DNA from 3 places in the Methylocystis sp. JR02 genome. Region 1 is predicted to be linked to each of the others. Evidence: predicted binding sites of a transcription regulator. Region 1 holds the regulator's gene; each other region holds the start of a gene.
What was found. Region 1 encodes PhoB, which activates phosphate uptake and scavenging genes when phosphate is short. Its sites were predicted from a motif close to TGTCATNNANCTGTCAT; they were not measured.
Positions count from the first base shown of each region.

Region 2: QNA11_RS06820 (alkaline phosphatase PhoX) is a predicted target of PhoB. The motif match lies at 1,092-1,108, and genes of this name have one in related genera.
Region 3: QNA11_RS07675 (OprO/OprP family phosphate-selective porin) is a predicted target of PhoB. The motif match lies at 3,994-4,010, and genes of this name have one in related genera.

Region 1 is NZ_JASIRC010000001.1:3,169,665-3,180,296, reverse strand. Features, by position in the region: gene QNA11_RS15145 (PAS domain-containing protein) at 1-96, opposite strand, end outside; gene QNA11_RS15140 (aldo/keto reductase) at 692-1,687, opposite strand; gene QNA11_RS15135 (NAD(P)-dependent alcohol dehydrogenase) at 1,712-2,764, opposite strand; gene QNA11_RS15130 (LysR family transcriptional regulator) at 2,889-3,785, shown strand; gene QNA11_RS15125 (hypothetical protein) at 3,995-4,339, shown strand; gene QNA11_RS15120 (Hsp33 family molecular chaperone) at 4,336-5,295, opposite strand; gene argF (ornithine carbamoyltransferase) at 5,295-6,239, opposite strand; gene QNA11_RS15110 (aspartate aminotransferase family protein) at 6,239-7,435, opposite strand; gene QNA11_RS15105 (GcrA family cell cycle regulator) at 7,876-8,421, shown strand; gene phoB (phosphate regulon transcriptional regulator PhoB) at 8,456-9,205, opposite strand; gene phoU (phosphate signaling complex protein PhoU) at 9,198-9,917, opposite strand; gene pstB (phosphate ABC transporter ATP-binding protein PstB) at 9,939-10,632, opposite strand, start outside.
Region 2 is NZ_JASIRC010000001.1:1,410,445-1,421,076, forward strand. Features, by position in the region: gene scpB (SMC-Scp complex subunit ScpB) at 1-187, opposite strand, end outside; gene QNA11_RS06815 (segregation and condensation protein A) at 260-1,075, opposite strand; gene QNA11_RS06820 (alkaline phosphatase PhoX) at 1,320-2,951, shown strand; gene QNA11_RS06825 (Uma2 family endonuclease) at 3,041-3,568, opposite strand; gene QNA11_RS06830 (hypothetical protein) at 4,039-4,281, shown strand; gene nagZ (beta-N-acetylhexosaminidase) at 4,389-5,399, opposite strand; gene QNA11_RS06840 (SPOR domain-containing protein) at 5,508-6,890, opposite strand; gene argS (arginine--tRNA ligase) at 6,966-8,747, opposite strand; gene QNA11_RS06850 (multicopper oxidase family protein) at 8,825-10,632, opposite strand, start outside.
Region 3 is NZ_JASIRC010000001.1:1,593,533-1,604,164, reverse strand. Features, by position in the region: gene QNA11_RS07690 (TCR/Tet family MFS transporter) at 1-632, opposite strand, end outside; gene QNA11_RS07685 (porin) at 917-2,488, shown strand; gene QNA11_RS07680 (tetratricopeptide repeat protein) at 2,580-3,296, shown strand; gene QNA11_RS07675 (OprO/OprP family phosphate-selective porin) at 4,080-5,819, shown strand; gene QNA11_RS07670 (Fe2+-dependent dioxygenase) at 5,899-6,549, opposite strand; gene QNA11_RS07665 (DEAD/DEAH box helicase) at 7,057-8,409, shown strand; gene glpD (glycerol-3-phosphate dehydrogenase) at 8,655-10,115, shown strand; gene QNA11_RS07655 (acyl-CoA dehydrogenase family protein) at 10,303-10,632, opposite strand, start outside.

The DNA of each region.
Region 1 (10,632 bases):
GGCGTAGGTGATACGCCCCTTGGTGTCGGTTTTGGAGACGATAATCTCGTCCGCCGGAAAGAAGACTTCCCTGTGAGTTGGCGTGATTCTCTTCATGGGCCTGCACGATCGAACGCTGCGAAAACGCGGGGGCCAGCCCGAGCCCTCATGCTGGCGTGCACGGCGGCCTCAAGGCTGCGACGAGAGGGGTAATGCCGGAGTGGAACCGGCCGGGGTCGTCGGCGTCATGCCTCAAATCTCGAAAGCGAACGAGAAAAGCGAACCTCCCGAAGAACATGCGTTGTTATTGGTTAAAGTCTGGTCATTGCGCAGAGTGTGCGGATAAGCGGCGCCCTGCGTCAAATTGACGTAGTCACTGGCTACGTCGAGTTCGAGGCTTCAGGCGAGGACGCAGCGGCGCCTGGCCCGGCGGCTGGTTTCCGGTTGAATAGCTCGCATGGGGACTTGTCGTTCCCCGCAGGCTGAAAGCCCGACGAGGAATCCAGAGCCACAAAAGCGCTGGTTTGGCTCTGGATTTCCGATCGCTCGCTCAAGCGAGCGTCGGGAATGACACCGGCCCTATCAAGCGGACCTCGTATGAGACGTCTGGGTCTAACCGTTTATTCTGTACCCATTATCGCTGATTGGTCAGGCGCGTTGAGGCTGCATGAGTAGCCTGAACGAAGCCACGCCGATCATATAGAGTGTGGCCTCAGCCGCCCGTCATCCGCTCCAGATGCTCCGGATAACGGTCTCCCTGCACGGGAATCTGCGCCGCCGCCGCGTCGATTTCCGCGAGATCGTCGGCCGTTAGCGCCAGCCCCGCCGCCGCGAGATTCTCCTCCAGGCGCGCGCGTTTCGTCGTGCCGGGGATCGGGACGATCCACGGCCTTTGCGCGAGGAGCCAGGCGAGGGCGATCTGCGCCGGCGTCGCCTGTTTGCGCGCGGCGACCGCGCGGATCAGCGCGACGAGGGCCTGGTTCGCCTGCAGCGCCTCGGTCTCGAAACGCGGCAGTCCGCTGCGCATATCCTTCGCGTCGAAGGTCGTGCTTGCGTCCATCTGCCCCGTGAGGAAGCCGCGCCCGAGCGGGCTGTAGGCGACGAGGCTGATGCCCAGCTCCTCCAGTGTTGGGAGGATTTCCGCCTCCGGTTGGCGCCACCACAGCGAATATTCGTTCTGCAGCGCCGTCACCGGCTGCACGGCATGCGCGCGGCGGATCGTCTGGGCGCCCGCTTCCGACATACCGAAATGCCGGACCTTGCCGGCTGCGATGAGGTCCTTCACCGCGCCCGCCACATCCTCGATCGGCACATTGGGGTCGACGCGATGCTGGTAGAGAAGATCGATCGTCTCGATCCTGAGCCGTTTGAGCGACGCCTCGACGACGTCCCTGATATGCTCGGGGCGGCTGTCGAGACCGGTCCAGGGCCATTTGCCATTGGGGTCGACGGCGAAGCCGAATTTCGTTGCGATCACGACATGCGCGCGCAGCTCCGACAACGCCTCGCCGACAAGCTCCTCATTGGCGAAAGGCCCATAGATCTCGGCGGTGTCGAAGAAATTCACGCCGCGCTCGACCGCCGTGCGCAGCAGCGCGATCATCTCGCGCTTATCCTTTGGAGCGCCATAGGCGCCGGTCATCCCCATGCAGCCGAGACCGATGGCCGAGACTTCCAGGCCGCTCGCGCCTAATTTGCGCTTTCGCATGTCCGCGCTCCTCGAATTCGCGCGCTACGCCTTCAACGACGCCATGTCGATGACGAAGCGATATTTCACGTCGCTCTTCAGCATGCGCTCATACGCTTCGTTGATGTCCTGCATCGCGATCACTTCGACATCCGAGACGACGCCATGCGTCGCGCAGAAATCGAACAGCTCCTGCGTCTCCGCCATGCCGCCGATGAGCGAGCCTGCGACGGATCTGCGGCCCATGATCAAGGGAACCGTGCCGAGCGCGGGTTCGAGCCCGCCGAGATAGCCGACGAGCACGAGCGTCCCGTCGATGGCGAGCGTCGGCAGATAGGGATTGAGATCGTGAATGGAGGGCACGGTGTCGATGATGAGATCGAACTTGCCCGCGGCGCCCGCCATTTGCGCTTCGTCGGTCGAGAGAATGATCTCGTCCGCGCCGAGCCGCTTGGCGTCCTCGACCTTGCCCGGCGAACGGGTGAACAAAGCGACCTGCGCGCCGAGCGCCTTGGCGAGCTTGATCGCCATATGCCCGAGCCCGCCAAGGCCAGTGACCGCGACCCTGCTCCCCGGGCCGACCTTCCAGTGACGCAATGGCGAATAGGTCGTGATCCCCGCGCAGAGCAGCGGCGCCGCGCCTGCGAGGTCGACGCCGTCGGGGATCTTCACCACGAAGCGCTCTTTCACGACGATGCGGTCGGAGTAGCCGCCCTGCGTCGGCTGCCCATTCTTGTCGAGCGCGTTGTAGGTGAAGGTCGGGGAGCAGTTGCAGAATTGCTCCTGCCCCTGCTCGCAAGGCTCGCAAGTGAGGCACGAATCCACCATGCAGCCGACGCCCGCATGATCGCCGATCTTGAAACGCGTGACCTGCGGCCCGACCGACACGACGCGACCGATGATCTCGTGGCCCGGCACCATCGGGTAGATCGAGTTGTTCCAGTCGTTGCGCGCCTGATGCAGGTCGGAGTGGCAGACGCCGCAGTAGAGAATCTCGATCGTCACGTCGTCGGCGAGCCGGTCGCGCCGCTCGAAGTGGAACGGAACGAGCGGCGCGGTCGCCGAATGCGCGGCATAGCCGAAAGCTTTGATCGTCATCTGCGGGTCTTCTCCAACGGCGCGGGCGATCCGGGGACGCCGGGCCTCTGCGCGAGAGATAACACCTGGACCGTCGCCTCATTAGAGCGCTATATCCGCATGCGCTTATGAATGAGGTTCATGAATGTTCCGGCAGAACGCCCATGATCTTTTCGGCTTCGTCGCCGTCGCCTCGGAGCGCAGCTTCACGAAAGCGGCGGCGAAGCTCGGCGTCTCGCAATCGGCGCTGAGCCATGGGGTGCGCGGGCTCGAGGAGCGCCTGGGCGTGCGTCTGCTCGCGCGCACGACGCGCAGCGTGGCGCTGACGGCGGCCGGCGAGCGCCTGCTCGAAGCTTTGGCGCCGCGTTTCGACGAGATCAATCTGGAACTCGCGGGCTTGAGCGACTTGCGCGACAAGCCCGCGGGCGTGATCCGCATCACGGCCAGCGAGCACGCCGCCGAAACCATCCTGTGGCCGGCGCTCGCCAAGCTCGTGGCCGGCTATCCCGACATCAAGATCGAGATCGCCGTCGAGCAGGCGCTGACCGATATTGTCGCGGAGCGTTTCGACGCGGGCGTGCGCTTCGGCGAGCAGGTGGCCAAGGACATGATCGCGGTGCGCATCGGGCCGGACGCGCGCATGGCGGTCGTCGGCGCGCCGTCCTATTTCGCGCGGCGCAAACGGCCGAAAAGCCCGCAGGAGCTGACCGAGCACATCTGCATCAATCTGCGCCTGCCGACCTATGGGGGTTTCTACGCCTGGGAGTTCGAGAAGGGCGGGCGCGAGGTGAAGGCGCGCGTCGACGGCCAGCTCGCCTTCAACAGCCTGCGGCTGATCCTCGACGCGGCGCGTGCGGGCTACGGACTGGGCTATCTCCCCGAAGATATGGTCGAGGCGCCGCTTGCGCGCGGCGAACTGATCCGGGTGCTCGCCGATTGGCTCCCGCCCTTTCCGGGCTATCACCTCTATTACCCGAGCCGGCGCCAGCCTACGCCGGCCTTCGCCTTGGTGGTGGAGGCGTTGCGTTACCATGGCGGTTAGGAAAAATTGGCGTGGTCGCCTTCCGATTTGTCTGAGCGCTTCCACTTAGTCGAATGCCAGCAGCTAAGTTTCTCTCAAAGTCAAAACGCTGGAATGAAATTTTCTTTAGAATTCGCTTTGAAGAGCGATGTTGCGCTGCGCAATTACATTTTTGTCGTTATGTGCTTTTAAGGAGGCGTCACTGCATTTTTTTCATCAGGAGCGCTTTGATGTCCGCATTTACGTTCGAATATTCTCGAGGAGGCGAGACGCCGCTTCTCGCCGAGAAAATCGAGATTTCGGACCGCGCGGCGATCTGGCGCCATGTCGAGACGCTGGCTTTGCGCTTTCCAGAGTGCCCCGGCGCCCTCATCCGGGTGCGCGACGAGTGCGGGCAGGTCGTGGTGCGGGCGGGCGTCGCCACGGCTCTCGCGGCGATCGAGCAATGTCCCTGCGGCTGCTGCGAGCTGAAGGAGACGGCGCGGGGCGAGAGAAAAGTCGATGATCTGAGGCGCTCGTCTTGCACGAACTCCGGCGCCTGCCCTTGCGAGGCGCATTCGGCGCCGAAAAACTAATCGAAATCGGCCGGAGCGAAGCTTCTGAAGGTCGCGCAGAACTCGCAGGTGACGCCGATGCGTCCGTCGTCGCCGACCATGTCGGCGCGCTCCTGCGGCGTGAAGCTTTTCAGCAGCCGCTCGATGCGCTCGGTCGAGCAGCGGCAGAATTCTTCGAGCGCGCGCTCGTTGAACACTTTCACGCCACGCTCGTGGAACAGCCGATAGAGCAGCCGCTCGCCGGAGAGCGAGGGGTCGACAAGCTCATGGTCTTCGAGCGTCCCGGCGAGCGCCTGACCTTCCATCCAGGCGTCGTCCTGCTCTTCCAACGCCATCTCGCCATCGTCGGGAGCGTCGCCCGGGGCCAGATCGCGCACGCGCGCGCCGGCCACAGGCAGATATTGCAGCAATAATCCGCCCGCCCGCCAGCTTCGCCCCTGCGGCGTCACCACTTCCGCGACGGCGAGGCGCACGAAGGAGGGGATCTGCTCGGACTGGCGGAAATAAGTATGCGCCGCCTCGGCCAGGCTCTCGCCCTCTAATGGCACAACGCCCTGATAGCGCGCGGCGTCTTCCTCGCGTTCGATCGTCAAGGCGAGATGCCCGCGCCCCAGCAGCGCCGCCGGCGCGGGGTCGGTGATTTCGGCGAGGCGCGCGGCGTCGAAGCGGGCGAAGCCGCGCAGCTTGCCCGGCGCGTCATAGTCGACGACCAGCATATCGACCGGGCCGTCGCTGCGCGTCTGCAACTGGAAACGGCCATGCGACTCCAGGATCGAGCCGAGCAAGGCCGCAAGCGCGATGGCTTCGCCGAGCAGGCGCGCCACCTGCGGCGGATAGTCATAGTGATCGAGGATCGCGTCGACCGTCGGCCCGAGCCGCACGAGACGCCCGCGCAGATCGAGCGCCTCGACCGCGAAAGGCGTCACGCGATCGTCGCGCGCCTCTTTCGAAACCGGACGGCTCGGCGCCTCCTGCATCAATAAATTCCCGGCGCGAGGCACCAGGCGAGGACGCCCTTCTGGGCGTGGAGGCGGTTCTCGGCCTCGTCGAAAACCACCGATTGCGGTCCGTCCATGACCTCGTCGGTCACTTCCTCGCCGCGATGGGCGGGCAGACAATGCATGAAGATGGCGTCCTTGGCGGCGGCGCGCATGAGTTTGGCGTCGACCTGATATGGCGCGAGAACCCTGCGACGGAAGTCCTCGTCCTCATCGCCCATGGAGACCCAGCAATCCGTGATGACGGCCTGCGCGCCGGCGACGGCGGCGTAAGGGTCGGCCGTGACGTTCATCGCGCAGCCATTGGCCTTGGCCCAATCGAGGAGGACTTGCGGCGGCGCGAGTTCGGGCGGGGTCGCGACATTGATGGTGAAGCCGAAACGCGCGGCGGCGTGCACCCAGCTCGCCAGCACATTGTTCGAGTCGCCGACCCAGGCGACCGTGCTGCCGTCGATGCGGCCGAGGCGCTCCTCGAAGGTCAGCAGATCGGCCATGATCTGGCAGGGATGCGAGAGCTTGGTCAGCCCGTTGATGACTGGCACGCTCGCGTGGCGGGCAAGCTCGGTCAAATCTTCATGCGACAAAATGCGGATCATCACCGCATCGACGAAGCGCGACAGCACGCGCGCCGTATCGGCGATGGTTTCGCCGCGGCCGAGCTGCATCTCGCCGCCGGTGAGCATGATCGTCTCGCCGCCGAGATCGCGCATGGCGATATCGAAGGAGACGCGCGTGCGGGTCGATGGCTTGTCGAAAACCATCGCCAGATATTTGCCGGCGAGCGGGCGCTCTAGGGGCGGCACGCCCTTCACGCGCTTGGCTTTCAGGGTTTTGGCAAGCTCGAGGATCTGGCGCAGCTCTGGGCCGGGAAGATCGCAGATATCCAGAAAATGACGCGGCCGCGTCATGGTGTGCGCGGTCATCATGCCGCCCCCAATTGCTCGGCTTTCGCGGCGAAACGCGCGCAGGCCCGATCGAGGCGGTCAAATGCCTCCGATATATGGCTCTCGTCGATAATGAGCGGCGGGAGCAGGCGAACGACATTGTCTCCGGCGATCGGAAGGAGGAGCCCTTCCGCGCGCGCGGCGGCGGCGAATTCCCCATTGGGAACGCGCGTCTTGACGCCGAACATGAGCCCTTCGCCGCGAATGGCCTCGATCACGCGCGGATGGCGGTCGTGCAGCTCGGCGAGGCGCTGGCGCAGATGGCCGCCCAAGGCGGCGACGCGCGCCAGAAAGCCCTCGGCAAGAACGACGTCCAGCACGGCGGCGCCCACTGTGGTCGCGAGCGGATTGCCGCCGAAGGTCGAGCCATGCGTGCCGAGCGTCATGCCTTTGGCCGCCTCTCGCGTGGCGAGGCAAGCGCCGAGCGGGAAGCCGCCGCCGAGCCCCTTGGCGAGCGCGACAATATCGGGCGTGACGCCGGAGTGCTCGCAGGCCAGGAATTTTCCGGTGCGGCCGACGCCGCATTGAACTTCGTCCAGCACGAGCAGCAGGCCGCGCGCGTCACACAAAGCGCGAAGCTTGCGCAGGAACTCATGCGGGAAGACGCGCAGGCCGCCCTCGCCCTGCACGGGTTCGAGCAGCACGCCAGCGGTTTCCTCGGTGATCGCGGCTTCGACGGCCGCGAGATCATCGAAGGGAACCTGGTCGAAGCCGTCGAGCGGCGGGCCGAAGCCGTCGAGATATTTCGGATTGCCGCCGGCGGCGATGGTCGCGAGCGTGCGCCCGTGAAAGGCGCCTTCGAAGGTAATGAGGCGGTAGCGCTCCGGCTGGCCATTCGCCGCATGATATTTGCGCGCCGTTTTGATGGCGCATTCCACGGCCTCGGCGCCGGAATTCACGAAGAAGACCGTTTCGGCGAAGGTGACGGCGACAAGGCGCTGCGCGAGACGCTCGGCCTCGGGGATGCGGAAGAGATTGGAGACGTGCCAGGGCTTTTCAGCGGCGGCCTTGAGTGTTTCGACGAGATGCGGGTGGTCATGGCCAAGCGACAGCACAGCGACGCCTGAAGCGAAATCCAGGTAGCGGTCGCCGTTCTCCGCGAACAGCCATGCGCCTTCGCCCCGCGTAAAGGCGACGTCGGCGCGCGCATAAGTCGGATAGAGCGCAGATGTCAAAATTATGCTCCAAGCCAACAGATCCGCCGTTTGGCGGTCGGGCCAAAAAACAAAGCGCCGCCCTTTCGGGGCGGCAGTTTGAGAAGGCGATTTTATGCGGGCGCGCTGTTTCGGTCAAATCCTAACGTCGCAGCCAACTTGGCTGGCGCGCCAGAGGCGTTTTTCGTTCCAATTCCGGCGCGGAGTGAGTCGTCGCGGCAACACTCTGCGCACAAAGCGCTCAGAAAGGCTGTGCAGAACGCGCCCTTTGGCTTGCCAGCGACTCTTGCCCGTGATTCAAAGGTTTTGTTAAGTTTTTCCCGCCGGCGCGGTAGCGTTGTTTCCGCCTGGCGTCCCTCGAGTTTCGATGCGCGCGACGTCGCCGCTGGTTCGCTCCGGCGCAGCGAGGGTTGGTGGATTCTGTCCGGTTGCGCGCTCGAACCGGCCGCTTGGAGGTCAAAATGTCTTGGACCGATGAACGCGTCGAGCTGCTGCGTAAGCTTTGGAGCGACGGTCTCAGCGCGAGTCAGGTCGCAGCGGAGCTTGGTCCCGGCATCACGCGCAATGCGGTGATCGGCAAGATTCACCGTCTTGGCCTCGCCGAGCGCGCCAAGACGGCCAGCGCGCCGCGACCCCGCGCCGCAAAGCCGGCGTCGCGCCAGGCGGCGGTTTCCGCCCCCGTGGCTGCGGCTCCGCGCGTCGGCGGGCACGCCGTGCACGGCAATGTCGCCCTCGCCTTCGCGCCCGAGACGGTCGTGGTGGCGCGCGTGACGCCGGATACGGAAGTCGTCGTCCCGATGTCCGAGCGCGTGACGATCATGGAGCTGCGCGAGTCGATGTGCCGCTGGCCGATGGGCGATCCGACGTCGCCCGAGTTCCGCTTCTGCGGCGGCAAATCCCCGATCGGCGGCGGGCCCTATTGCGCGCATCACGCCCGCATCGCCTATCAGCCGGCGCAGGATCGCCGTCGCGCGCGCGATCAGCTCAGGGCGCCGCGTTACGCCTGATAAAGCTCGGGCGCGCGATCGGCTGCGGCCGACGTCACTCCCGGCCGAAGGTCTCGTCGAAGGAATAGCCGGAGCCGCGCACGGTGCGGATCGGGTCTTTTTCGCGGCCGCGGATGAGCGCCTTGCGAAGCCGGCCGACATGCACGTCGACCGTGCGCTCGTCGATCTCCGCCGACATGCCCCAGACGCTGTCGAGGAGCTGGGCGCGGGTGAAGACGCGCCCGGGCTTCTCCATGAAATATTCGAGCAGCCGGAACTCGGTCGGGCCCAGATGGATTTCACGCCCCGAGCGGCGCACGCGGCGCGTCTCGCGGTCGAGGTCGATGTCGCCCAGCGTCAGCTTGGAGGCGACGCGCTCCGGCCGGGCGCGACGCAGCAAAGCGCGCACGCGCGCCATCAGCTCCGGCGTCGAGAACGGCTTCACCACATAGTCGTCGGCGCCGACCGATAGCCCACGCACGCGCTCGGCCTCCTCGCCGCGCGCCGTCAGCATGATGATCGGCATGTCGCGCGCGGTGTCGCGCGCGCGCAGGCGCCGGCAGATTTCGAGGCCCGAGACGCCGGGCAGCATCCAGTCGAGCAGCATCAGGTCGGGCGGCGACTCCGCGATGCGCAGCTCGGCTTCGTCGCCATTATCGACATGCTCGACCTGATAGCCTTCGGCCTCCAGATTATAAACCAGCAGAGTCGCGAGCGGGACCTCGTCCTCGACGACGAGAATCCTCGGGGCGCGGTCGCTCTTGCCATCGCGGGCGCCGGTCGGCGCGGTGGTCGCGTCACTCATGCGATGCGTCGCCCCCTGCGCCCAGAACGCCCGGCCGCGCCTTGGGGCGCTCGAGCGGCATGGATTCGCCTGTCACGAGATAGACGATCGTCTCGGCGATATTGGTCGTGTGATCGCCGATGCGCTCGAGATTCTTCGAGCAGAACAGAAGATGCGTGCAGAAGGAGATGTTGCGGGGATCTTCCATCATGAAGGTGAGAAGATCGCGAAACACCGAGTCTTCCAGCGCGTCGAGATCTGCGTCGTTCATCCAGACGGTGCGGGCGCGTTCCTCGTCGCGCAGCGCATAGGCGTCGAGCGCGTCCTTGAGCTGCGTCGCGGCGATTTCATGCATCGACTTCAAGCCGACGATGGCGCGCGGCAAACGCGCCTCAGAGGCGATCTTGAGCGTGCGCTTGGCGATGTTCTTGGCGAGGTCGCCGATCCGCTCGATGTCGCCGGAGATGCGGATCGCGGCGATGCATTCGCGCAGATCGATCGCCAGCGGTTGCCGCCGCGCGATCGTCATGACCGCGCTTTCTTCGATCTCACGCTGAAGCGTGTCGAGCCGCGCGTCGCTTGCGACGACTTGCTTTGCGAGCTCGACGTCGAGGTTGGACAGCGCGTCCATGGCCTCGGCCAGCATTTTTTCGGCAACGCCGCCCATCTCGGAGATGCGACGTCCCAGCGACTCGAGGTCGCGGTCATAGGACTTGACGGTGTGGTCAGTCATCGCTCGTTCCTTAAATGAGCTTCAGCCGAAGCGGCCGGTGATGTAATCCTGCGTGCGCTTTTCTCTCGGCCGGTTGAAGACGTCGTCCGTGTCGCCGAATTCGATGAGCTCGCCCAGATACATGAATGCGGTGTAGTCGGAGACGCGCACCGCCTGTTGCATATTATGGGTCACGATCGCGATCGTGTATCTCGTCGAGAGCTCCTCGATCAGCTCTTCGACCTTCGCCGTCGAGATCGGATCCAGCGCCGAGCAGGGCTCGTCGAAGAGCATGACCTCGGGTTGCACGGCGACGCTGCGGGCGATGCACAGGCGCTGCTGCTGGCCGCCGGAAAGGCCGAGCCCGCTCGCCTGCAGCTTGTCTTTCACTTCGTCCCAGAGCGCCGCGCCGCGCAGCGCCTCCTCGACGCGAACGTCCATATCGGCGCGCGACAATTTCTCGTAGAGACGGATGCCGAAGGCGACATTCTCATAGATCGACATCGGGAAGGGCGTCGGCTTCTGGAAGATCATGCCGACGCGGGCGCGCAGGGCGTTGAGGTCGATCGCCGGATCGAGGATGTTCTCGCCGTCGAGCAGCACCTCGCCCTCCGCGCGCTGGCCCGGATAAAGGTCGTACATCCGGTTCAGCACGCGCAGCAACGTGGATTTGCCGCAGCCCGACGGGCCGATGAAGGCTGTCACCTTATGGGTGTGCAGCGACAAGGACACGGAT
Region 2 (10,632 bases), 1.8 Mb from region 1:
GCACCTGGGCGAACTCGACCTTGTCGTCGATACGCCGCGCCATCTCTCTTTCATCCAGCGGCTCGGCCGAGGCGAACAGCATCGCTTCGACGATGCGCTCCGCCTCGCGCAAGGCGACCTCGTGGCGGGCCAGCGCCTCGTCGCTGTTGACGTCGAAGAGTTCGATTTTTTCCGCGGGCTGCGCCAATGCGCTCCTCCAAATGCTGGACCGCGAGCCTTCAGGCTCGCAGAATCAAAGCGAGCTTTCTGGCTCGCAGGACTAGAGCGAGCCCGAAGGCTCGCGGTCCAATAATGGCTGCGGCGCGCGGCGGCGCAGCCAGAGCGGCGCGAAGGGCCGGTCCTGCCGGATGTCGAACAGCCCTTCGCGGACCATTTCGAGCGACGCCGAAAAGGACGAGGCGCGGACGGTGCGCGCTGTCTGCAGGTCGGCGCAATATTGCAGCAGATAATCGTCCAGCACGGTCCATTCCGCGGAGACGCCGGCGAGCCGCTCCAGCGCCTCGCGCGCCTCGGCGAGCGACCAGACCGTGCGCTGTTTCAGCACCACATGGACGGCGGCGGTCTTCTGCCGCTGGCGGGCGTAGGCGGATAGGAGATCGAAGAGGCTCGCCCGATAATTCGGCTGCGAGATGGTCTCCAGCCCCTCCGGCCCGCCGCGCAGGAACATGTCGCGTCCGAGCCGCCCCCGCTGGGTCAGCTTGTCGGCGGCGAGCCGGATCAGCTCCAGCCGCTTGAGGCGTTCGGCGAGCGCGGCGGCAAGCTCCGCCGCCGAGGGCTCGTCGCTGTTCTTGGGGGGCTCGGGAAGCAGCAGGCGCGACTTCAAGAAGGCGAGCCAAGCGGCCATGACCAGATAATCGGCCGCCAGCTCCAGCCGCACCCGCCGCGCCGCCTCGATGAAGGCGAGATATTGCTCGGCGAGCGCCAGAATGGAGATGCGGGCGAGGTCGACCTTCTGGCGCCGGGCAAGCTCCAGCAGCAGATCGAGCGGCCCCTCGAATCCGTCGACGTCGACGAGAAAGGCCTCGCCTTCCGCGCGCGGTTCATCGGACAGATCGAATGAGAGATCCTGGGCCAATCGACTTTCCAGCTATGCGACAGTTTCGCGACTTTCAGGCCGGAGATTGGCAACTTCACGGCGCGCCCGCAAGCGCGGCGCGTTGTCCGGAACCGCCATCCACATGAAATGACCGCCCGCCTGGCGGGAACGGCCCGACACATTCCTGTCTCAAATGTTTCAAGCGGCGCTGCGATATGTCCCGCCGATTGCGCAGCCGAGCTTGGTTCCGCGCAAGCGTTTCAACGGATGGGGAAATCAGTCGATGTATCTCAAGCTCAAATACACGGTCGCCCTCGCGGCGCTCGCCGCGGCGACAACGGCGCTGGCCGATTCCCCGAAGGGCGTCGGGCCGATCACCTTCAGCGTTCCCAACGCCGTGTCTCCGACCGGCAATCCGCAGGCGACGCTGGTGAGCGACAATTTCAGCCTCCGCCTGCTCGCGTCGACGCCCGACCTGGTGGAAAATCCGAGCGGAGACATCACCACCTTCGGCAAGCTGGCGACGGGCGCCGATACGGTGCCGGACATCCACACCTATCTCGTGCTGCCCAGAAATCCCGGCGGCCCGACGCAAGGCTATGATTATGGCCGCCGCTTCCTTTATCAGGGCCATGAGAACGGCGGGGATATGGCCTATATCACCCGCATCAACCTCGACGTTGCCGACCCGGCGCACCGCATCACCCTGCTGACCCCCGTCGATTCGGCGAGCGGCAAAACGGGCCTCAACCGCATCGACGGCTCGAGCTACAACCCCTTCACCCAGAAGCTGCTCTTTGCGGAAGAGAACGACAATTCCGCCACGCTCAACGGCACGGGCAATGTCCACGAGGTCAGCCTCGACTGGCCGGCGCAGCGCGTCTCTCTCGAGGCGTTCATCGGCACGGGCGGCTTCGAGGGTATTCATCCCGACGGCAAGGGCAACATCTATCTGGTTGAGGACATCGGCGGAAAAACCGCGCCTTCCGGCACGACCGCCACTGTCGACGGGGTGGCGAATGTGCCGCTGAAGTCGGCGCGTCAGCCCAACTCCTTCGTCTACCGCTTCGTGCCGAACAACCCGAAGCGCCTGCAGGACGGCGGCAAACTGCAGTCGCTCCAGGTTTATGTCGATGGCGCGCCGGTCACCTTCCATGCGAACGACGTGATCGGCGACATCATCTCGCCGGCGCAAAAGCAGCTCTACACGCCGGGCCTGCGTTTGCCGTTCAAGTGGGTGACCATCCACGAGTCGCACAAGGATGACACGACGCCGTTCAGCGCCACCGAAGCGGCGAAAGCCGCGGGCGCGACGCCGTTCAAGCGTCCGGAAAACATGACCTGGCTGCCCGACTCGCATTTCCGCACGTTCTACTTCACCGCGACCGGCGACACCGACGCCCCCACGGGTCAGGTCCCGCAGCTTGCGGCCCGCGGCGCCTGGGGCGCCATCATCCGTGTCGACCTCCGCGAGAACGAAGAGCACGTGGAGCACGAAGTGCACGAGGAGCATCACGGCGCTCGCGCCAGCGGAGATGGCAGCGTCTCTGTCTTCGTTCTCGGCGACCAGGATCATGCCGCCTTCGACAATATCTTCTTCGCCAACCGCGAACAGTTGCTCGCGGCCGAAGACCGGGGCGACAAGCTGCATGACCAACTGCAAAAATACGACTCGATCTGGGCGTATAATGTGCGCACCGGCCGGGCGGCGCGCTTCGTCGCTTTGGGCGCCGACACGCTGGCCGCGCCCGTCGGCAAGGATGACAATGAACCGACCGGCGTCGTCATTTCCAACGGCAGCCCCGCCAAGGGCGAGATGGTCGGCATGGAAGGAAGCCTCGAGCACGCGCGCGGCTTCTTTACCCAGCAGCACGGCTTGAACCAGGTCTACGAGTTCTACAAGATCGGCCGCTGATCCCGGCCGCCGGCGGCGCACGCGCCGCCGGCTCTTTCGCAGCGACGCCAGCGAAGTTCCGTGACGACTAGACGGGGCGCAAACAGGCGCTACTCCCCGTAGATGTCCGTAAGCGCGATTTCCAGCCCCGGCGGGTCGAGCGTGACAGAGCCCTCGCGGATGATCCGCGTCAGGATCGTCTCCCCCTCCCCGCGCGCGTGGTGGAAGATGAGCCGCGCATCCGGCGAGACAATCAAGTAATGCGCGACGCTCGGCAGCCGGAAATAGGCCGCGAGCTTGCCAAGAGAATCGTTCTTCCCGGTCGACGGCGACAGAACCTCGACCACGATGATGGGGTTTTCGACGACGATCGTATCGGGCGGCAGCTCCGGCCCGCAATAGACCTGCGCATCGAGCTCGAAGACCGTATCGGCGGCAATACGGATGGCCATGCCGTCGGGCAAAGAATGGCAAGGCAGGCCCTTGGCGCGGAGGGCGTTGTGCAGGGCCATATAGACCCGGCCTTTGATCTTCGCATGCGCGACGCGCTCCGACGCCTGGGCGAAAACCTCGCCGCCGGCGAGTTCGTAGCGCCCCGCCTGAGTCTGCGACCAGGCGATGAATTCTTCGGCGCTCATGCGCTCTTTCGGAACGGCGGCGGCGGACATGAAGCGAGGATAGCGCGGCCGGGCCGCCCGCGCCACTCGTCGAATCGGCTCCACGCCCTGGCCGTCTCGCCGAACGAGCGTGAGCCCCGCGAATCAGGCGCGAGCGAAGACGCCTGCGCTGCCGCCCATCGCTCCCTGTGTGACGCTCTAAAGGTCTAAGCCACGCGTGCAGCTTCTCGAGCAGGCCAATCGAGAACACAGATTACTATAAATATATTCAATAACTTATCAAAAGAAAACACGCTTTCACCGGCCTTCCTTCCTCCCTTCCACCGGGAGTGGACCAACGAAAATCGTCCCGCGTGGCTCTTTGTGAACAGGTGATTGAAATGTAGTCCATATGACTAGATAGTCGTCATAATGCCTAATCTATGGACGATTATTTGCCTTGTTAATAGGCACAAGATGCAAGAATGCATCGACTTAAGGGGGAAATATCCATGATCCGTAATCGGCTTTTTTTGACCCTGCTGTTAGTGGGAGCCAGCCTGGCCTCGGGAGCGCTCGCGGCCGAGAAGCACAAACGCGCGCATCCTCAGGATTTCTATGCGCGCGCTGCGGAGACCTCCGACGATCTCATGACCGGCGCGCCTCAGACGAATGCTCGGCCCGACTGCTTCGTTTCCTATTCCCCGGCAGAAGTCACCAAAGGCATCCGCCACTGGACGGGCAAGTGTCACTAGGCTCGCGATAATAGGCATGAGACAAAAACGCCCCGACCGTGACATCGATGGTCGGGGCGTTTGTTTGTGCAGGCCGCGGCTGAATGGGAAGCTAGCCGAAGCCGCCTTTAGACTCGCGCCCCCGCCCCTGTCGCCGCTTCAAACTCAGCGACGCCAGCGGCGACGTCGAAGGCCTCGACCGCACGCACGCACGCAAGCGCCTTCTCCGCCCGCTCCAGCGCCCTGCCCGCCAACGCCGACGCGCCTTCGGCCACCGGGAGAGCCTCGGCAAGGTCGCCATTACAATGCAGAACCATGTCGCACCCCGCGGCATTGGCGCGCTCGGCGCGTTCGCGGAAATTTCCTGTCAGCGCCTTCATGGAGAGATCGTCGGTCATCAGCAGGCCGTCGAAGCCGATCAGGCCGCGAATGATGTCGCTCACCACGATCTTCGACTGGGTGCCCGGCGCGCTCGGGTCGATCGCCGTGTAGACCACATGGGCGCTCATCGCCATGGGCAGGTCGGCGTTGGCCTTGAAGGGCTCAAAGTCCACCGCCTCCAGCTCGGCGCGGCTCGCCTCGACCATCGGCAGTTCCAAATGGCTATCGGCCTTGGCGCGGCCGTGGCCTGGGATATGTTTCATTACCGGCGCGACGCCGCCCGCCATCAGCCCCTCGGCGGCGGCGCGGCCGAGCTTCGCGGCGCGCGCAGGGTCGCGGCTGTAGGCGCGGTCGCTGATGATGGCGTGAGAGCTTTCGGCTGGAACGTCCAGCACCGGCAAGCAGTCGACGTCGATGCCGACTTCGCGCAAATCATGCGCCATCAACCGCGCCCCGAGCCAGGCAAGCCGCTCGGCCTGCAGGGCGTCGGCGCCGGCTTGCTCGAAGCGCGCGGCGCTCGGATAGGCGCGCCAGTTCGGCGCATTGAGTCGCTGCACCCGGCCGCCTTCCTGATCGACCAGCACCGGCGCGTGACGGCCGAGCGCGTCACGCAGTTCCGCCGTCAGGCGCGCGACCTGCTCGCGGCTCTCGACGTTGCGGCGAAAGAGGATGACGCCCCAGGGGCTGGCGTCACGCAGAAAGGCGCGCTCATCGGCGTCGAGGGAGAGGCCTTTGAGGCCGCAGATGAAAGCGCGCATGGGAAAGTTCCGGAATCACAACCGCACGTCATGCCCGCGCTTGTCGCGGGCATCCACGCGATTCGGCAAGGCGTGGATGGCCGGGACAAGCCCGGCCATGACGGTTTGTCAGTTCCCCGCGACGAAGCAGTTGCCGCCCGACGCCTTGACCTTGTTGCAGATGGCGTTGGCGGACTCCTTGCTCACGCCGGCGACGCGGACGCGATAGACCGTCTTGTCGCCGACCTTGGCGGGTTTGAACGTCGGCCGCACGCCATACTTGGCCGAAACGGTCTTGAGAAGCGTGCGGGCCTCCTCCTCCGTATTGGCGGCGCCGAACTGCACGGCGTAGCCGCCGCTCGTCGTCGCGGGCGCGGCGGCGGCGGTCTCCCCGGCGTCGGCTGGGGGCTCCACAGCGGCGACCTTGGGGGCCGGCTTGGGGGCCGGCTTGGGCTTCGGAGCCGGCGTCGTCGCGGTCTTGGTCTCGGGCTTCGGCGTCGCGCCCTTCGCCTGGAACGGGTCCAGCGGCACGACGACGGGATTGGCGCTCTTGGCGACGGCCGGCGGCACGCTGGCCTCATCGACACGGCTGCCGTCGGGGCGCACGGTGACGGTCTTCACCTTATGGGGCTGCGAGCCGAGCGCCGGCTCATGCGGCGCGTCGACGGGACCGTTGCCTAACGTCACCGCTTTCGGGGCGACCGTCGGGTCGATCGCCTGCTCCTGATGCGTCACGACCTGCTTGACGGGCGTCGAATCCTTGCGGTCGAGCACAGCCGCCCCGTTGTCGCTCGCGGTCTCCTGCTCCGTCTCGGCCGAGGGCTTCACCTTCACCGGGCCTTCCGGCGCGTTGATGACGGCGATCTCCTTGGAGCCGCCAACTCCGCCGCGATGCAGGAAGCCCCAGCCAATGCTGGCGACGGCGATGACGGAGATCGCCGCGACCGCATGCCAGGGACGCAGATATTTGCCGACGCCGCCGCGCGCCGTCTCGGGCGACTCCTCGGCCCCATAGTCGAGATATTCCGCGTCATCCGGCCAGCCGCCCTCGGCCCCGCCGTGATAGGCCGCGTCGTAATGCTGGTCAGCCTGCTGGCCATGGGCATAGGCGTGCGCGTCATAGCTCTGATGCTGCTCATAGCCCTGATGTTCATGGCCCTGAGTTTCATGGCCCTGATGTTCATGGCCCTGGTGCTGCGCGTAATGCGGATGCGCCTCTTCGTAATGGCGCGGCTCGGGCTGCACCGGCGGCGCGGCGTCCAGGGAGCCGCGTAGCGGCGCGTCCCACTGCGGCTGTTGCGGCGGCGGCGGGGGAGCGGCGCGCGCCGCGCGCGGATCGGGCAGGATCTTGTTGAGGGCGTCGGCCTGCGCCGTCTCGCCCTGCATCAGCCGGGCGAGCTCGCTCAGAGGGTTGGTCTTCGGCGGGGCGACCTGCGGCGTCTCCGCCGCCCGCATGCGCCGCTCGAATTCCGAGAGGTCGATCGCTGGGCCTCTAACGGACGATTCACGCATGATCTACCTCGATCCTCTTCCCACTCGCGGAGCTTATCGTCAGGCGTCGCGCGGGCTAAGGCCGAAGGTCGCGCGTCAACGCATTTCGTCGGGGGCGCTCACGCCGAGAAGCCTCAAGCCCGACCCCAGGACGATTGTTAAGGATAAAACCAACGCGACCCGGGCGCTCGTTAAATCTCTCTCCTTGGCATTAACAAAGCGTAATTGTGGCTGATCTTTGCCGCGGTTCCAATGCGCATGGAACACGCTGGCGATCTCATAGAGGTAAAACGCCACCCGGTGCGGCTCATGGGCGGCGGCCGCCGCCTCTATCGCGCGCGGATATTGGGCGATCACGCGGGCAAGCTGCAATTCGCCTTCATCCGTGAGAAGCTCGAGCTTCGCCCCCGCCAGCGCGGACAAAGAGACGTCGAGATCCGGGAAGGCCGCGAGCGCCTGGCGCACCGCCGATTTGGCCCGCGCATGGGCGTATTGCACATAGAAGACGGCATTGTCCTTCGATTGCTCGATGACCTTGGCGAGGTCGAAGTCGAGCGGCGCGTCATTCTTGCGATAGAGCATCATGAAGCGCACGGCGTCCAAGCCGACTTCATCGACCACCTCGCGCAGAGTGACGAAATCGCCGGCGCGCTTCGACATCTTCACCGGCTCGCCGTTGCGCATCAGCTTGACGAGCTGGCAAAGCTTCACGTCGAGCGTTGCCTTCCTGTCAGAGAGCGCGGCGACGGCGGCGCCCATGCGCTTCACATAGCCGCCGTGATCGGCGCCCCAGACGTCGACCAGCGTATCGAAGCCGCGGTCGATCTTGTCCTTGTGATAGGCAATGTCGGCGGCGAAATAGGTCGGCGAGCCGTCCGATTTTTTAAGCGCGCGATCGACGTCATCGCCGAAGTCCGTCGAACGGAAGAGGGTCTGCTCGCGATCCTCCCAATCGTCGGGAAGCTGCCCCTTGGGCGGCGGCAGGCGGCCCTCATAGACCAGCCCCTTCTCACGCAGCCACTCGATCGCCGCGTCGATCTTCGACGGGCCGTTCGAGCTGTCGTGCAGCGTGCGCTCGGAGAAGAAGACCTCATGGCGGATGTTGAGCGCGGCGAGATCGTCGCGGATCATGTCCATCATGGCGTCAATGGCCGCGTTCTTGACGATCGGCAGCCATTCGCGCTCGGACTTGTCCAAAAGCGCCTTGCCATGCGCCTTGGCCAGCGCCTGGCCCACAGGCACGAGATAGTCGCCGGGGTAAAGCCCCTCTGGGATCGTGATGGTTTCGCCCAGCGCCTCGCGGTAGCGCATGAAGGCGGAGCGGGCGAGCACATCGACCTGGGCGCCGGCGTCATTTATGTAATATTCGCGCGTTACCTCACAGCCGGAGAATGCCAGGAGATTAGCGAGCGCATCGCCGAAGACCGCGCCGCGGCCATGGCCGACATGCATCGGGCCAGTGGGGTTGGCGGAGACATACTCGACGTTGACTTTGCCCTGCAGCGCCCCTGCCCGGCCCTTCTCGACGCGGCCGAAATTTTCGGGATCGCTCAAGGCGGCGCGCAGCACCTGCGAGAAGATTTCAGGCTTGAGACGGATGTTGATGAAGCCCGGCCCGGCCACCTCGGCCGTCGCGACTCCCTCGGATTCGGCCAAAGCGTAACAGATCGCCACGGCCAACTCGCGCGGATTGGCGAAACTGGGCTTGGCCTCCTTGGCGAAGACCATGGCGGCGTTGCAGGCGAGATCGCCCAGCGCCGCATCCTTCGGCGGCTCGACGACGAAGCGCGCGTGATCGAGCGTCGGCAGGCGGCCATCTGCCTGGAGCCGGTCGAGGATCGAAGCGATGCGGGCGTGGAAGATGTCGAAAATGTTCATGGCGGTCCGGGTCGAAGGATTTCGCGCGCGGGTCTAGCAGACCCAGCGCGCGAATGCATCTCCGGCGGACCGGCCCCTCAGGCGCCTTGCCGGGCCTGGACGTCGAAATGCAGCATCATCCCCATGTCCTCGTGCTCGACGAGGTGGCAGTGATAGGGGTAGTGGCCGGTGTAACCCTTCGGGAAATGCACCAGCAGCTCCACAAGCTCATTCGACGGGATGCGCACGGTGTCGTGGCGCGCGACCTTGTCGAAATCGAGCGGGCGGTTGCCCGTCGTCTCCACGAATTGGTTCGCGCTGTTCAGCGCCCAACGCCGGGTGACCACGAAATTCACCAGATGCAGATGGAAGGGGTGCATATCCGGCGCGCCCCCGGCGAGGTTCGTTGGATCATTGCCGATATTGGCGACATACCACCGCTCATAGGTCCCTTCCACCGGCTGGATCACCTGACGGCCCTTCGACGGATTGGTCCGATAGAGGTGGGGGTAGCGGTAGATCGGGGGAAATCCCGCCGGATTGCTGTTCTGCGTCGCAAGCCCCCAGAGCTGATCCTTATGGGTGGGCGCGTGCGGCGGCATCGGCTCCTCCGGCTCGAAGAAGAAGGCCCGCGCCACCTGATAGGACACGGCCGCAGCCGGCGCGCCTTGTTGCGTCGGATCGTTGAGCTTCGCGTCGAAAGGCACGGGGAAAACGGTAGGATCGCCTGACGGCGCGGTCGCCGGGCGAAGCTCCCAGATTTGCGTATCGCGCCACGGCGTGTCGCCCGTGTAAGGTGAGTTTTCGCCATTTTGCGCCAGCTTGCGCGTATCGTTCATCAGGACGACGAAACGATTGTGAGCAATCGGCGCATTTGCCGGGCTCGGCGCGAGCTCTGGCGATGCGCCCGGGACCCAATGGAAGCTCTCGTCATCAGCGTGGCGGCGCAGAATTTTGTCCAATGTGCAGACGTCGAGCGCCGAGGGCTCGCTGTGGCCCCCGCCGCCGTGGACGTGCCCGGCCGCAGCGAAGCGGAACTGGAGCAAATTGGCGAGCGGGAGAAAAGGGTCCGGATTAGGTTGATTGGCGGCGCCAATGGCGGCGAGCGCCTTGTTGCTGTCCGGCAGCATCACCGAGTTTCCATCGAACTGGAAAATCGGTTCGTCGTCCGGGGCGCCGGGCTTGTACCCCGCGAGCGCCAAATTGACGAGGATAAGCGCGTTGACCTCGGGCTTCACCTTCGTGAAATCGACCAAAAGGTCGAGACGTTCGCCCGGCGCCAGCAGCAGATATTGCTTGTCCTGCAGCGTGACGCTTTTGCCGAGCAAGCCCGCCTCGTTGCCGATCGCCGTCAGCCGCTCCCCGTACCAAACCTTGCCGTTGTCCGTTCCTGCGGGATCGGCCAAGGTGAGCGCATAAGTGCGGGCGTTCGAGCCATTGAGCACGCGCAGCCGATAAACCTTCCGATCGGCGTGAACATGCGGCCACGGCCGCCCATTCACGAAAATAGTGTCGCCGAGAAACTCCGGCCGGGCGGTGCGGTCCAAGGTCTTAAGGAGGGGCACGCCCTTCTTATAGTCGATGCGCGTGGAATCCACTTCGAGGCCATCTTGGCCCTTCGACCCGAAGCAGCGGTCCTGGATGACGAGCGGGATTTCCTGCGCTTCGCCGCCGATCAGATGGAAAATCTCGGCGTCGGAATGGTCGCGGATGAAATAAAGGCCGGCGAGGCCAGCGTGAACCTGCTGCGCCGTATTATCCATCGAATGGTCGTGGAACCACAGCATCGTGGCCCGCTGGTCATTGGGATAGAAATAGGTCCGGTGCGAGGGCATGTGGAAGGGATTGCCTTCATAGCTCGCCGGATGCAGCGGCCAGCCGTCCGAGGTCGGCAATACTTTGCCGC
Region 3 (10,632 bases), 1.6 Mb from region 1:
CCGGCCACATTGGCGCTGCGCCAGACAATGCCGGTCGTGCGCTTTTCGGGCGGCAGAGATTCAGGGAGGATGAAATAGCCGTAAAGCGCATTGGCGAGGCTGAACGCCGCCGCGGCCCAGAACGGAAAGCGCAGATCATACGCGCCGAGCGCGCCGCCGATCGCCGGGCCGAGGACGAAGCCCAGGCCGAAGGCGGCCCCGATGAGGCCGAATCGGCCCGCGCGTTTCTCCGGCGGGGTGATGTCCGCGATATAGGCGTTGGCGGTCGAGACGCTCGCCGCCGTGGCTCCGGAGATCAGCCGCCCAATGAGGAGAAACGGCAGCGAGGGCGCGAGCGCCATGAAGATATAGTCGAGGCCGAGCCCCAGATTGGAGGCCAGCACGACCGGGCGGCGGCCGAAATGATCGGACAGGGCGCCGAGCACGGGCTGGAAGAAGAACTGCATCGCCGCCCAGGCCAAGCCGAAGAGGCCGACGATTCGCGCCGCCGAGCCCAGATCCCCGCCCTCGAACTGCACGATCAGCTTCGGCAGCACCGGGATGATGACGCCCAGAGCCAGCATGTCCAGCGCGACGGTGACGAGGATGAAGATGAACGCCGCCTCACGACGAGGCTGTTGCGCGGGGGTCATCTGTGGCCTTGCAGTTAGGAAAAGTCGGCCTTCCCGATAGCGGCAACGCGACCGCGCGGCAAGGCGGTGATTTGGGCGAGGCCAGGACAAGCTATGGTTAATATCATGGCTGAGTGTGGCCGTTATGCCACGCGAATCAGGCTTGTAAATGCTAAAACTGTGGCATTGGGGCCACAGTTGCGTTCGCGCCTCCTGTCACAGTTTGCGTTCTATGAAAATTGTCACGCCATTGTCATCGACGGGCGGCTTCACTCGCCCCCGGAAGTTAACGAAGGGGGTTCCTTATGAAACTTGGTGTTGGACGGGCCGCATTTGCCGCCGCGGCGTTCGGTCTTCTCGCGGGGGTGGCGGCCTCTCCGGCCGCGGCCGACACGGCTTCGGAAATCCGCGCGTTGAAAGCGCGCCTCAACAAGCTCGAATCCGAAGAGGCGGCCGCGAAACGCGCCGCCAAGGCGGAAGCGCAGCGCGCACATGCCGCGCCGGCCGTGGCGCATGCGCCGGAGGCGCCGAAGCACTGGTACGAGAAGCTCAGCATCCGCGGGTACACGCAGATGCGCTACAACGACACGATCAACGCGGACAATTGGAACAATGTCTACAGCCCGCATGATCGCTCGGTGGGCCCGCGCAGGAACTTCCTGCTCCGTCGCGCGCGCCTGATCGTCAGCGGCGACGTCTCCAGCCATCTGTATCTCTACGTTCAGTTCGACCTTGCCTCCGCGCCGTCGGGCACGTTCAGCAATAGCTTCACGGCGGGGACCAATCCCTCCTACGCCCTGTACAATCCCCAGATCGGCATCTACGGCAACTCGGCGGGTAATTTCGCCCAGATGCGCGACGCTTACGCCGATATCTCGATCGACGAGAAGAAAGAATTCCGTTTCCGCGTCGGTCAGTCGAAGATCCCCTACGGCTTCGAAAACATGCAGTCCTCGCAGAATCGCCTCGCGCTGGACCGCGCCGATGCGATCAATAGCTGCTGCAAGGACGAGCGCGATGTCGGCATCTTCTTCTACTATACGCCCGAGCATATGCGTCATCTCTTCCGCGACCTTGTGAGGAACAACCTCAAGGGCACGGGCGACTACGGCATGGTCGCTTTGGGCGTCTATAACGGCCAGGGCGCGAACCGCATCGAGCTGAACAACGGCGTCCACATCGTCGGTCGCTTCACCTATCCTTACGTCTTCGCGAACGGTCAGATCGTCGAAGCCTCGATCCAGGGCTACACCGGCCGCTACATGCCGACGACGTCCGCGATCACCCCGTCTCTCGGCATGGCCACCAACTGGGCGGGCTACCGTCCTGTCGGCTTCCCTGGCGCCGGCGTGCCTTTCGTCAATGCGCCCGGCTATTTCGACGGCACCCGGAATCTCGTGCTCGGCAATTATCCCGGCGCGAACGCCTGGGGCTGGAGCTGCGCCAATGGCTGCCAGGGCGTCAAGGACGATCGCGTCGCCGTCACCGGCGTGATCTATCCCCAGCCCTTCGGTCTGCGCGCCGAATGGAACTGGGGCCGCGGCCCCGCTCTCGATCCGACGCAGACCTATATCCGCTCGGCCGGCCTGAACGGCGGCTATGTCGAGGCGACCTATAAGTATGACGACAAGGAGTTCGGCCTCGGCACCTTCTTCCCCTTCTTCAAATGGCAGTATTTCAACGGCGGCTGGAAGACCGAAACCAACGCTCCGTCGGCCCGCACCTACGAATGGGACGTCGGCGTCGAGTGGCAGCCGCTGCCGGAGGTCGAGGTGACGGCGGTCTATTCGAATATGAACCGCACCAACACCGGCGCGGCGCCCTACCGCCAGTTCCATGCCGACTTGCTGCGCATGCAGCTTCAGTGGAACTACTGAGCGAAATTCGATACGCTCGACAAACAAGAGGAACGTCCCCGGTTTTTTCCGGGGGCGTTCCTATCTCTTTATAGCGTGAAAAAGGGTTCGCATGCGAAAGCGCATTGGCTCATTCCTGATCCTGCTCGCCGCCACAATCGCGGCTAGTTCAGCTCGCGCCGACGCTTACGAGGACGTGACCGCCGCGACAAGCAAGGGCGACTACGCGGCTGCGGTAAAAATCCTCAAGCCGCTGGCCGAGAAAGGCGAAGCGCGGGCGATGTCCGAGCTCGGCCCGATCTACCTTATGGGCAAGGGCGTCCCGATCGATCACAAGGAAGCGATCAAGTGGATCAGGCAGGCTGCCGAAAAGGGTGACGCGGCGGCTCAGGCCAATCTGGGCACGATGTATCTCGATGGCCACATACTGAAGCAGGACTATGCGGAAGCGATGAAGTGGAGCCTGCTCGCAGCGGACAAGGGCGTCGCGGCGGCGCAGGCAAATATCGCCAGCATGTATTATGACGGCTCCGGGGTCGGGCAGGATTATAAGGAAGCCGCGAAATGGATGCGCCTCGCGGCGAAGCAGGGAGACGCCGAATCGCAGGTCAATCTCGGAACCATGTATGTGGCGGGTCAAGGTTTGGATCGTGACCTGCTGCGCGGTTACATGTGGACCGCGATCGGCCTCGAACCTTTGTCCATGCCGCCCGACCAGAAAAAGGAAATGCAGGAGTTATCCGCGCAGCTCCTCTCTGAGCCGGATCTCGCCAAGGCCAAAGAGATGGTCAAGAAGTGCAAGGAATCGCAATTCAAGAATTGCGATTGACGATGAGCCTGAATGGCGCGTCGGCGAAGCCGCGCCGCGAAGGGCGGTGCGGCTTTTTTGTCGTGGTTTTTTTCTAGGGTTTTATTTTGGGCGCGGCGCGATTCTTTTCCGCCGCAAATTTTGAACGATTGAAGCGGCTGTTTGCGCGCCAGGCGCCCCCCTCTGAATCTCGACAACAGCGTCTTCGGTCCCGATCTCTCGCTATCGGGAGCGCTCGCAAGCTCTGGTTTCTTGCGAGAGGCTGATCGACGAGGATTGTTTCAGCCCCGTTCAGCCAAGTCCACCACCACGCCCCTACGGCGATAGGCTTTTTACCCGTTCTTCGCGCCTTTGGACAGCGGGCTCGACCCAAGGCGGGCGGATCAGGCCGTCGGCTCCTTTCGCCGCGACCCATCCGCTGCGCATAGCGCGAGGTTGAGAATGGGATCCGCTGCGCATAGCGCGAGGTTGAGAATGGGATGCCGATATTTCTGCCATATGTCCAATAGATTTCTTGCATTGCCAATCAGCGATTATATGTTTCTCAAATACAGTAATGTTTCGAGGTGATGACTGGAGTGTTTCAGATTCACTGGAAGTATGTCGTAATATTATTGGTTGACACCATGTAGAAATATTCAGAAATGTGTCCGAACTGTGTTGCAAAATGGCAACGATATTGGTGAATAACTATCTATAGCGCAGCTAATACTTAGAATGTCACGGATATGTCACAGGATGTATCGACTATGCCTCAGCCTAAAAAATAGGCACAATCGGAGTGCGGGCTGGAGAAATTCGGACATGATCAAGAAATATGCAGTTTGCGGCGCAGCGCTCGGCGCGCTTCTATCCTCGTCGGGAGCCTTCGGGGCCGCCGACCCGGGGTCGATCGAAAAGCGCATGAAAGCTCTGGAGGCGGAGATGGCCAAGCTGCGCAAGGAAGCGAAGGAGGCCAAGGCCGCGGCCGCCGCCAAATCCAACGTCGCCAACCTTTCGCACAAAGGCGACGTCCACGCGCCGCCGCCGGTGTTCGTAAGCTTCAAGAACGGTCTCTTCGTCGAGACCGAAGACAAGGCTTACAGTTTCAAGGTTGGCGGCCGCATCATGGTGGACGGCGGCGGCATCTCCCAGCCGTTGAACGGCTTCTCGAACCAGGTCGGCGTTCGCCAGATCCGTCTCGAGGTCGAAGGCAAGGCCGCCCAAGTCTGGTTCTACAAACTGCAGTACGACTTCTCCGGCACCGGTCAGGTCACCGGCAACAATCAAGTGCTCGGCGGCATGCGCGATGTGTATTTCGGCATCCAGCATCCGGCCCTGTCGGTTCCTTTCGCGAAGGACCCGCTCTTCGTGATGGTCGGCAATCACTTCGAACCGTTCAGCCTCGAGTCGACGTCTTCTTCTAAGTTCCGCACGTTCATCGAGCGCGCGATGGCGGTGGAAGGCATCGCCCCGAACCGTCACCTCGGCATTTCTGTGGGCGGTTACGGCGACAATTGGACCGGCCGTATTGGCGTCTTCTCCACATCGATGGAAGACGCCTCCTACACGCCGGGCCAGAACACGCCGTCGAGATGGGGCATCCCGAAAGCCGCTGGCTGGGTCTCCACGGGCGGAGCCCAATATGTCGACGTCGCCGGCCGCTTCACCTATGCGCCGATCAAGGACGAGCACAATCTGCTGCACTTTGGCGTGTCGGGCCGCTACCACAGCCCGAACGACGCCACCGGCGCCAACGACGATCGAGTTCTGCGTCTCGGCAATCGCCTGCGCTCGGAGGCGACCGTGCTCGGCCAGGGCCTTCTGGGCACGCCGGATATGTCCTGTGGCTCCTACGCCAACGGCGGCTTGTTCGGGGGCATCCCATTTAGCGCGGTGGCCGGGCACTGCACCAAGCATGTCACGAGCTACGGCTTCGAGCTCGCGGGCGCCTATGGGCCGTTCGACATGCAGGCCGAATATATCGCAACGGATTATACGCGCGACAACAACAAAATCCTGCAAGCTCGCGCCTCGGGCGTGTTCGCTCCGGGCGGGTCGAGCTCTCACTTTGGCGGCTACTATATCTACGGCCAGTATTGGGTGACGGGCGAAGAGCGCGCCCAAGCCTACAGCACCTCCGATAAGTCGGGCGCGAATTTCTTCGAGCCGAAAATCAAGAACCCCTTGAGCGCGGGCGGCTTTGGCGCGTTCAGCCTGGCCGGTCGCTACAGCTCGGTCAATCTGAACAGCGGGCCTTACTCCGGTTCGGGCCTCGCGAATATGCTCGCCTACACGACTTATGTGCAGCCGAGCCCGGCCACGACCGCCGCAATTGTCAACTCCGGCGTTTATGGCGGCCGTCAGGAGAACGTCACGACGGGCTTCAACTGGTATCCGGACAAGGGCGTGCATCTCCAGTTCAACTGGACGCATGTTCTCCACGTCTCGGCGCCGCTCAACGATTACAACATCGTCGGCGCCCCGATGCCGGGCCGTCAGGGCTTCTACTACAATGGCGCGCATCCCGACCTCTTCGAGGCGCGCGCGCAGGTCTACTGGTAAGAGTTCGCGCAAGAAGACCGTCCCGCGCCTCGCGCGGGGCGGTTTTTTCAGGGCGCGGAAAAGACGCCGTGGCTCTGCGCTATTCGCACCACATGCGCATGAGACTTGCCGCGTTCTTCAGCAGCAGGTCGACCAATTCGTCACGTCCATGTCGCGCGACGTAAGAGCGGTGAACGACATTGAGCTCGCGGAGAACCGTGCGCCGCTGTTCGTCCCGCACACGGCTTTCGATCCAGCCGACGCATGCGAGGCGGCTGCCCCGAGTGACTGGCGTCACGCGGTGAATCAACCCGGTCGAATAGAGGAACAGGCTGCCGATCGCGGGCTTGACTTTCAAGAGACCGTGCTCTTGCTCTAGCACCAATTCGCCGCCGTCGTAATTGGCGTGATCTTCGAGAAACAAGGTGAACGAGAGATCGCACCTGTAGTTGTTCATGATCGGCGCGTCGGTGTGGTTGCCGTATTCCATCCCGACGTCGTAGCGGTTGACGCTCATCGCGGCGATGCGTTTGGGGATGGCGTAAAGCTCTACCTCTTCGTGGGTCATCAACCTCGAAGCGATGTCGTCGAGAATCCTGCTACCTTTCTCGCGGTCCATTTGGAGATTGTTTTTGACGCGCGCCGCAAGGCCGGTGGCCGTCGACGAGCCGGCGTTGAAGGGCGTATCGACGATCTTCCTACGCAGACGTTCGGCGCTGTCCCGATCCAAGAAATTGTCGATGAGCAGCACGGGAAAATCCTTTCCGTGGATCGAGCGAATTCAATCGCACTTCTTCCAGGTCGCTCGACGCAGGGCCGGCAACGACGACCGCGCCGAGAGGAGGCGATGACGCAGGCTTTCTGAATGGCGGAGGCATGATCGAAAGGGAGCGCCCGGCACAAACTGGCGGAGCCGTGCCGGGCGCTGGGGGTCGGCCGCGGATGGAGACCGGCCGACGCGACGCAATTATACCCGGGGCGCCTTGGACTCTGTTTCTGAAGCATTGCTGCTCTGCGTCAGACGGCCCCATTGACCCGCGGCGCTTCTTCTTATACGAGACTGAAAGCTGCGCCGCAGCATGAGGCGCTCCAGCCGCGTATAGCCGACGTCACTTTCAGTTGCGTCGGGCCCGCTGTCGAGCCTCCCCACGCATCAATTGACGGCCCGATACGCGGGGCAAGTCTCCCTTTTTTCCGGATCGAAACCGCCGCGCCCGCTTTCCGGCCGCGGCTGCGAATCCCTTATGAAAGACGCTCAGTGACCCAATTTGCCGATCTCGGTCTTTCCGAGATTCTTCTTCGCGCCTTGAACCGCGAAGGCTACGAGACCCCGACGTCCATCCAGGCCCAGTCCATTCCCTATCTGCTTCAGGGGCGCGACCTTCTCGGCATCGCCCAGACCGGCACCGGCAAGACCGCGGCCTTCGCTTTACCGATATTGGAGCGCTTCGCCGCCGACCGGCGTCGTCCCACGCCCTTTACGGCCCGCGCGCTGGTGCTTGCGCCGACGCGCGAGCTCGCGGCCCAGATCGCCGATAGTTTCCGCGCCTATGGGCAATTCATGCGGCCGAGCGTCGGCGTGATCGTCGGCGGCGTATCGCATCGTCCGCAGATCGAGATGCTGTCGCGCGGCCTCGACGTGCTCGTCGCGACGCCCGGCCGGCTTCTCGACCATATTGCGTCGGGGCGCTTCAAGCCGGCGACGACCGAGGTGCTCGTCCTCGACGAGGCCGACCATATGCTCGATCTCGGCTTCGTCGTTCCGATCCGCCAGATCGTTTCGAAGCTCTCCAAGAACCGCCAGACTTTGCTCTTCTCGGCCACCATGCCGAAGGAGATCGCCGGCCTTGCGCAGGATATGCTGAACAACCCCGCGCAGGTGTCGGTGACGCCAGTCGCCACCACCGCCGAACGCGTCGAGCAGCATGTGTTTCTCGTCGACGGCGGCGCCAAGCGCGACGTGCTGCTCGAGCTGATGAAAGACACGGACATCTCCCGCGCCATCGTCTTCACCCGCACCAAGCGCGGCGCCGATCGCGTGGCGCAGCATCTCGAGGCGGCGGGCGTCGGCGCCGAGGCGATCCATGGCAACAAGAGCCAGAACCAGCGCATCCGCGCGCTCGATTCGTTCCGCAAGGGACGCACCCGCGTTCTGGTCGCGACGGATATTGCGGCGCGGGGCATCGACGTCGATGGCGTGACGCATGTGGTTAATTTCGAGCTGCCGGAAGTGCCGGAGGCTTATGTTCACCGCATCGGCCGCACGGCCCGCGGCGGCGCCTCTGGTCGGGCGATTTCCTTGTGCGACAACGGCGAGCGTCCGTTGCTGCGGCAGATTGAGAAATTGACGCGCCAGTCGCTGCCCTTCACCGACCGCCGCAGCGAGGACCAGCGCCGCGACGACGCCCAACCTCGCCGCGCCCAACCGAGCAATGGCGCCGGGCGGAATGCGCATAAGCATCCGCGCCGTGAAGGCCAGCACGCCGAAGCGCGCCGGCCGGGGGGCGAACGCCAGAACGCGCAGCGTCCGGCGCGGCCAGCCAATGGCCAGAAGCGGCGGGCGCATGGCGGCGGCGGCAATCGCTCGCAGTCGCGCGCGCCGCAGGCCTGATAAGAAAGACCATCGCTTTCGCAAAGCCGGCAGTCGCCGGCTTTGTCTTTTTTCAGCGGATATATAAAGGCGGGCGTCGCCACGACGTCATTGCGAGGAGCGAAGCGACGAAGCAATCCAGGGCCGTGATGTGGCCCTGGATTGCTTCGCTGCGCTCGCAATGACGGTGGATGGTGTTGCGGTCTTTCCTTGCGCTCGCCCGCACGCGCCTTAGATTGAGCATGAGCCAACCGAGAGCGGCGCGCATGCTCTATGACCTTCTTATTATCGGCGGCGGGATCAACGGCTGCGCCATTGCGCGCGACGCGGCGGGGCGGGGGCTTTCGGTGCGCCTCGTCGAGCAGAACGATCTTGCGAGCGGCACGTCCTCCGCCTCGACAAAGCTGATCCATGGCGGTCTGCGCTATCTCGAACTCTATGAGTTTCGCCTCGTGCATGAAGCGCTGGAGGAGCGCGAGCGCCTGCTCGCCGCCGCGCCGCATATCATCTGGCCGTTGAAATTCGTGCTCCCCCATGAAAAGGGCCTGCGTCCTTTGTGGATGCTGCGGCTCGGCCTCTTTCTCTACGACCATCTTGCGCGCCGCAAACGCCTCGAAGGCTCGCATCTGGTCGCGCTAGGGGACAACGCGCTCGGCGCCCCGTTGCGCGAGACCTATAACGTCGGCTTCACTTACGCCGATTGCTGGGTGGAGGATTCGCGTCTCGTTGCGCTCAACGCGCTCGACGCCAAGGAGCGCGGCGCGATGGTCAGCGTTGGCGCGCGGCTCGTGCAGGCGAAACGCAAGGGCGCGCATTGGATCGCAAAACTCGAAGGCGGCGTGGAGATCGAGGCGCGCGCCCTGGTGAATGCGGCGGGACCATGGGTGTCGCATGTCATCGAAGGCGCGCTGCATATGCATTCGCGAAAGCATGTGCGGCTGGTGAAGGGCTCGCATCTTGTTACGCGCAGGCTCTACGCGGGCGACCACGCTTACATTTTGCAAAACCCGGACGGCCGCATCGTCTTCGCCATCCCATTCGAGCATGAGTTCACGCTGATCGGCACAACCGACGTCGCTTATGAAGGCGCGCCGGGGGAGGTTGCAATCAGCGACGCGGAGACAGACTACCTCCTCGACGCCATCAACCACTTTCTGCGCAAGCCTGTCACGCGCGCAGACGTCGTGTGGAGCTATTCGGGGCTGCGGCCCCTTTACGACGATGGGTCTCTCAACGCTTCGGTGGTGACGCGCGACTATGCTTTTGATCTCGACGCGCCGGAAGATGGCGCGCCGGTTTTGTCGATCTTCGGCGGCAAGATCACCACGGCCCGTCGCCTCGCGGAACATGCGCTGGCCGAGTTGCGCCGCTTTCTGCCGGCGCATGGCGAGGCATGGACCGCGGGAGCGACGTTCCCCGGGGGCGATATGGAGTTCGACGCCCTTCTGGCGCGGTTGAAGAGCGAGAAGCCTTTTCTCGGCGACGCATTGGCGCGGCGGCTCGCGCGCGCCTATGGGACGCGCGCCGAGCGCATTGTGAAGCATGCGCATGCGATGGCGGATTTAGGCGGTGACTTCGGTTGTGGGCTCACCGAGGCAGAAGTGCGTTATTTGATGGAGAACGAGTGGGCCCGCAAAGCCGACGATATTTTGTGGCGTCGATCGAAGCTCGGGCTGCATATGAGCACGGCGCAGCAACTGGCCTTAAGGGAATATATGGGCGCTTAGGTGCTTCCCGGCGATCCAGCGTTGTGAGCCGCCAATACCTCCCCTTTACGGGGAGGTCGGCGGCCAAAGGCCGCCGGGTGGGGCTCGCGCCGCAACAAACCGTGGTGGGGCTTTACCCCACCCGACCCCGCTTACGCGGGGCCACCCTCCCCGTAAAGGGGAGGGATTCGCTCGCGCCCCAGCGCATTCACCCCCCAAACGCGGCCTTTCCTTCTGTCACTGAGCGCGCGCCTTCTATTACTGTTTGCGCCAAGCTTGGCGCCGCAACCGCAATGTTCTTGGCGAAGAAATGCGCGAGCGCTTCATAGCGCGCAGCGTTGTGGTCATTTTCGCGACGCGCGGCTTTGGCGGCTTTTTCGAGAAGCGTCGCGCCGCGCGCCAGCGCGAACAGGCGCAGATAAGGCGTCGCGCCTGCAAGAGCCTCGGCTGGCGCTTGCTTTGCCGCGCGCAACAGATAGTGGCTGGCTTGTGCGAACGCTTCCACCGCCGCGCCGACCGCGGCGACAGTGCTTTCTCT